DNA from 2 places in the Paenibacillus sp. cl130 genome. Region 1 is predicted to be linked to the other one. Evidence: predicted binding sites of a transcription regulator. Region 1 holds the regulator's gene; the other holds the start of a gene.
The links. Region 1 encodes NrdR, which represses ribonucleotide reductase genes. Its sites were predicted from a motif close to AACACNATATATNGTGTT; they were not measured.

Region 1 (3,178 bases):
TCACTTCCTGAAACAAATCCCATTTCTTTAGCTCCGCTCCTAAAACAGTTTGGTTGCTTCAATGTATTTAAATTTTTGACAGGTATGCATGCGCTGGAGTATACCCCCGCTGCAAATGAGTGTTACATTGATCATTTGGCGATTCGTTCAAGTCATCGTAACCAGGGAATAGGACGCCGTCTTCTAGCTTTCGCACAGCAATTTACGGTTGAATCTGGGTTTCATGCATTGACGCTTCATGTAGCGTATAAGAACCAAGGGGCTATCCGTTTGTATCACAAACTGGCGTTTGAAGTAGAACAATCCAAGTATAATGGGTTACGGCATTTTTGGTTCAAGGAGCCTGTATGGCATCTGATGAGTTGGAAAGAGAACCTGCATTCGAGGAGAGAGCATCGTTGAAAAAAACATTCAAGCTTACTTTTGGTATTGCGGCAGCTCTGGCTGTTGCCTTGATACTAATTGTTCTATATCAAAATTCCTACAAGATGACAGAAGAAAAAATACAAATTGCGACACCTAAAGGGCTGTTAACAGGTACATTAGCTTTGCCTAAGAACTACTCAGGAAAGGTTGGATTGGTTGTTTTTGTCCATGGGGATGGTCCTATTAATGACACATATGATGATGGATACAAACCACTGTGGGAAAAGTTCGCTTCCAAGGGTTATGCCTCCCTGTCACTGAATAAGCCCGGTATTAACAGCGCTCCTGGCAATTGGCTCGACCAAAGCATGGAGGACCGCGCACAGGAGATCCGATATGCAATAGACTGGGCAAGAAGCTTACCGATAATTGATAAGCAAAAAATCGGCCTATGGGGAGCCAGTCAAGCAGGATGGGTCATTCCGAAGATCGTTAAAGAGGAGCATGATATTGCATTCAGCATCCTTGTATCGCCTGCCGTGAACTGGATTTCCCAAGGACAATTTAATACCAGAAAAGAAATGGAACAAGAAGGAGCTACTCCGCAAGAAATTCAAAAGACATTGAACTACGATCAAGAAGTTCTACAGTTACTGAAAAAACATGCTTCTTATGAAGAATATCTAGGCATAGCCGATCCTGACGATATGATTTCCAAAGAAAGATGGAGCTTTATAGGCAAAAATTTTCTGTCTGATTCCACCGAAGAATTAAGTCACTTCCATTCTCCTGTACTCTTGGTTCTGGCTGGCAAAGATATTAATGTTGATGTAAAGGGTACCGAGCGAGTCTATCGCCAGAAAATACCTCCAGAACTGCTGTCCGTGATTCATTTACCTGAAGCCGACCATTCCATGATGGATGAAAAAATCGCGCGTTCAAAATCTCTAACTTTCTTAACAGCCGTATTCGCCCCAAGAAAATTGGTGAATGGTGAGTATCTCAAATCCCTTTCCGATTATGTCAGTCATCGTTAAACAATGATGTTCTTTTTTGCCATACTTCTTTTGATATGCTAATGAAAAAATGCTAATGAAAACCCCATAACTGTTCTCGGTTAGACTGGGAATAGATCTATAAACAACAAAAAAACGGCATCTCTGCCGTTTTTTCTAAAAGGATGGACTCTCAGGGACTCGAACCCTGGACCAATTGATTAAGAGTCAACTGCTCTACCAACTGAGCTAAGAGTCCATAATAAAAGTTTGGTGGAGCCTAGGGGGATCGAACCCCTGACCTCATCGCTGCCAGCGATGCGCTCTCCCAGCTGAGCTAAGGCCCCATCATAAGTAAGTTAATCAACGTTTCAAGCGACTTCTATATCATATAAAATTTTTATTCCTGTGTCAATACTTTTATAAAAAAAATATAATCATCTTCCCACCTTGACCCAAGAAAGATACAGTCAGCGATCAGTCGCTGGCTGTATCTTTAGATAACAATGTTTTCAGTTCCTTCATAAACATATTGATGTCTTTAAATTGACGATAGACGGACGCAAAACGTACGTAGGCGACTTCATCCACTGGGTAAAGCTGTTCCATGACCAGCTCCCCGATCTGCTGACTATCGACTTCTGTGGCTGCTGTGTTGCGGATAGCGTTCTCCACCTGGGATACGATCATATCCAATTGCTCGACGGATACTGGGCGCTTCTCACAGGCTCGAATGAGACCGCGCAGCATTTTATCACGACTAAACTCTTCACGGCTGCCGTCTTTTTTGATGACCATGAGTGGGGTTTCCTCCACCATTTCAAAGGTGGTAAAACGCCTGGCACACTGCTCACATTCACGGCGGCGACGGATGGACTTGTTATCATTCGCAGGTCGCGAATCCAACACTTTTGTGCCATTGTAGGCACAATACGGACATTTCATAATCTCACCACTTTCTTTTTCCAATAAATTCCCGAAGATTTTTAGTAATAATTTTGTCAAAACGGATCATAATATGTTTACCACATCGCGAGGAGGTGAACAACAATGGCACAAGGAAACAATGGCAACTCCAACAATCTGGTAGTCAGCAGATCCTCCGGCGCTCTGGAGCAAATGAAATATGAGATCGCTCAAGAGCTGGGTATCAGCATTCCTCAAGATGGATACCAAGGTAACATGACTTCCTATGAGAACGGTTCGATCGGGGGCTACATCACAAAACGCCTCGTAACGATCGCCGAACAACAATTGGCAGGTCAATACCAATAATCGCGGTAATAATGCAGAAATAACAAGAAAAAGTGTATGGACGGGCTGCTAAAAACAGCCTGTCCTGCGCTTTTTTTCATTTTAAAGCGAAAAGGCTCATCATGTCATTAACTTGTCTTTTAAAAATCATTATAAATTTTCGTGTATTGCCTGTAGTAATAAATGACCCGCTGTACATAATGTCGTGTCTCACCAAAAGGGATTTGCTTAATGGACTCTTCTTTTCCATCCCACACTCCCTTATCGAGCCACTCTTGAACTTTACCCGGCCCTGCATTGTAAGCAGCTACGATTGCTACAGGATTATCCTGAAACTTCATGGATAGGTTATGCAAATACCAGGTTCCCAGCTCTATATTGGTACCAGGCTCGTGCTTGACACTGTCTAGCGGAACCTTTTGAATCTGGGCGCTGTCCATAATCCAATTTGCTGTATTCGGCATAATCTGCATCAACCCCAGTGCACCCTTATGCGATTGCTTACTGGTTTTAAAATTGGTTTCTACGCGGATAATAGACGCCACCAAAAATGGGTCCACTTC
Region 2 (3,178 bases), 170 kb from region 1:
CAACACCTGGTGCATTAGCTACTTGGGTCATATCGCTGACTGAAGTGAGCGCGATCATACCCTCATGAACAGATTCGCGAATTTTACCATGTTCCATCACATTTACAATGTTCAGAGAAGCCAGATTACAGCTCACGTCCCGGCGGATAGTATCCTGTTGTCCGTAATCTGTAATTTCGGAAGTTTCCTGCAACTGGAAGATTTCCGTGCATAGGTTCGACATCTTGACTTGACCCACGTTTTTAAGAGCATGTGCCTGGTTCGCGTTACTTTTGTTCATGATATATGGATAACCAGACTCCAACTGAATCATGGCAATTTTCGTCAGCATGTCACGTGCGCTCATCGCTATTTTTTTCTTCACCCGATCGTCAGCAAGCAGCGTGTCGTACATTTCATCCAAATCCATGTCGTCCAGATGCGTTCCATAGGCTTTGAACACACTGTAAGGAGCAAATACATGCAGCGGTTCATTATCTTGAGCCAGCTTGTAAAAGCGGTTTGGCACCAGTAATCCAATAGAAAGTGTCTTGAGACGTACTCTTTCGTCAGCATTGATTTTTTTGCTATCCAGGAACTCAAGCACGTCCCATCCGAAAATGTTGTAATAGGCTGCGCCAGAACCTTTACGTTGTCCCATTTGATCTGCGTAGGAGAAGCCGTCTTCCATCAGCTTCAGCACAGGCATTATGCCTTTTGCTGCGCCTTCTACACCCTTAATTGCTTCACCGCGTGCCCGCAGTTTCGACAGGTTGACCGCAACACCGCCCCCGATTTTGGACAACTGCATGCAGGTGTTCAGCACATAGTTGATTGAGTTCAGGGAGTCGTCCATTTCGAGCAGGAAGCAGGAAACCAATTCCCCACGGCGGCTTTTGCCTGCATTCAGGAAGGTTGGTGTCGCTGGCTGGAGACGTTGCTCCATCATCGAGCGGGACAACAGGCGTGCCGTATCGGCGTTACCGCGTCCTAAATGCAGCGCGACAGCAGCAACCCGGTCAGGGTAATGTTCCAGATAGACTTTACGGTCGTTACTCTTCATTGCATAGTCGGTATAAAACTTGGATGCTGCCATATAGGAAGGGAATTTAAAATTATAGCTATGAGTGATATGGAAAATATCATTAATTTCGTCAGCCGTGTAGCTGTTATAGAAATTTTCGTAATAATCATTCTCAATCATATACAGCACTTGAGCGGCTGTGTCAGCAAACTTCAAACTCCGTTCCTGAACTTCCTTCATAAATTCTGCTACAGCCTCTTGGTCCTTTTCCAATTGGAAAAAGCCGTCTGTATCGCGTTTCATCAACATGTTGTTCAATTCAATATGCCGCAACTCGGCTCACCTCCTGTTTAAAACGCTCTACATCTCCGAACGTTCCAGATAATTCAAATTTACTAATTACGGGGACATTATAGTGGTCGGCAATCAAATCCGCACTTTTGGCAAATTTCTCACCCCAGTTACGATTGCCGCTTGCAGCTACACCAACAAGGTTTTGTGCATTTTTTTTCAAAAAGGAAGATACCCTCTCAGGTATCTGCCCAAACCCGGTTGTATATGTAATAAGTACGTAAGGTTCTTCTATAGTCATTTGCTCCTCGATCTGAACCGCTGGAAGCTTGAGCTTGTTTATAAATCTTTTTACATTGCCGGTCTTGGAATCATATGCAATCAGCATGGTATGCAACCTCCTTAAACAATTAACGAAAAAAGAAAACGGCATTGCCCGAGATCCATCATAGCTGGAAACCCTTGCTGGCTGTGCCATTTAAAATTTTTGACTCTATATTTACATGTATTTTCATACCTGTATCTTCAAGATATCGGGCATAAATACGTTTTTTACACTATATTTAGAGTACATTCTCTATTTTATATCTATATATAGTTTTGTCAATCGGTCTAGAGGGGATCAGCGGACCCAGATCGGGTATAAGTCCAAGCGGGGTACGGAAAAGAGCGAAAGAACTTTTTTTTCGTAAGTATGTTAAAAAAGTATTGGAGTTTTTGAGGGTGAAGATGTACGATTTGTCAATGGGCAATAGAATGGAAAATTTACATTTTACTGTAGAAAGGATGAAGCAGATGGGAAATGATTTTATGGAATTTCAATCGTTTAATATGATCTTTTTTATCGTATTTGGACTCATTGCTATTGTAATGATTATGGGAATTGTCAAAACGATAGGAGCGGGCCTGTCCAATCAAGCAGCCGAACGGATACAACGTTCATGTAAGGTTGTGGATAAACGGACGAGAGTGCGTGGGGGATCAGGCGATTTTTCAGCTTCGACATATTATTATATCACCTTTGAGTTTGACGGGGGTGAGCGTATGGAGCTGGAGGTGAAGGATACGGACTTTGGTATGATTGTGATCGGGGATCGTGGGGAGCTTCATTATAAAGGTACACGTTTTCTGGAGTTTGTAAGAGTAATGGAAGCATAAAGGTGTTGGCGGGGAGTTAGTATTGCCAAAACAAATACATAATTGGAGGGAAGATTACGATGCCGCATATCATTGGAAAACGAATTGTATTGAGAGAATACCGTCAAGAAGATGTACCAGCTATCCGAAAATGGGTCAATGACCCGGAAATCACACGTGGTTTAAGCGACGTGTTTATCTACCCGCATTCACAGGTGAATAGCGAATCCTTTTTGCAGATGATGATTGACGGCAACCCCGAGATCAAAGGTTTTGTCATTGCGCATAAAGACACACTGGACTATATCGGACAACTGGATTTATTTAAAATCAACTGGGTAAATCGGCACGCCACCCTTGGTGTTGTGATCGGGCGTGACGGTGACTTGGGCAAAGGCTACGGACGGGAAGCGATCCGGCTGTTACAAAAATTTGCATTTCATACACTGAATCTGCATCGGCTGGAGCTGGAGGTCTATGCGTTCAATGAACGTGCACACCGTTGCTATTTGGCATGCGGCTTCAAGGAGGAAGGGCGGCTACGGGAAAAGCTATTCAGGGAAGGGCAATACTATGACATTATTCAGATGGGGATTTTGCGAAGCGAATACGAGGCTGCAGAGCAAGCGACGGAATCCTAAGAGTGCAATCTCATAAGCTATTTTACTCCGTCAGCTTTCTTCAATTTTTTATGAGTGAAATCACGGGGACTACGCTCATCCTTTTTCTATTAGCTAAAGGACTTTC

Region 2: a site for NrdR is predicted at 1,848-1,865, ahead of nrdI (class Ib ribonucleoside-diphosphate reductase assembly flavoprotein NrdI). Genes of this name have one in related genera too.

What each region holds. Positions count from the first base shown of each region.
Region 1 covers NZ_FOYG01000001.1:642,256-645,433, forward strand. The annotation lists gene BM358_RS02980 (GNAT family N-acetyltransferase) at 1-402, shown strand, start outside; gene BM358_RS02985 (alpha/beta hydrolase family protein) at 399-1,403, shown strand; tRNA gene BM358_RS02990 (tRNA-Lys) at 1,548-1,620, opposite strand; tRNA gene BM358_RS02995 (tRNA-Ala) at 1,633-1,708, opposite strand; gene nrdR (transcriptional regulator NrdR) at 1,839-2,306, opposite strand; gene BM358_RS03005 (alpha/beta-type small acid-soluble spore protein) at 2,412-2,636, shown strand; gene BM358_RS03010 (lytic transglycosylase domain-containing protein) at 2,756-3,178, opposite strand, start outside.
Region 2 covers NZ_FOYG01000001.1:471,686-474,863, reverse strand. The annotation lists gene nrdE (class 1b ribonucleoside-diphosphate reductase subunit alpha) at 1-1,336, opposite strand, end outside; gene nrdI (class Ib ribonucleoside-diphosphate reductase assembly flavoprotein NrdI) at 1,323-1,682, opposite strand; gene BM358_RS02110 (DUF2500 domain-containing protein) at 2,090-2,452, shown strand; gene BM358_RS02105 (GNAT family N-acetyltransferase) at 2,512-3,072, shown strand; gene BM358_RS02100 (MFS transporter) at 3,075-3,178, shown strand, end outside.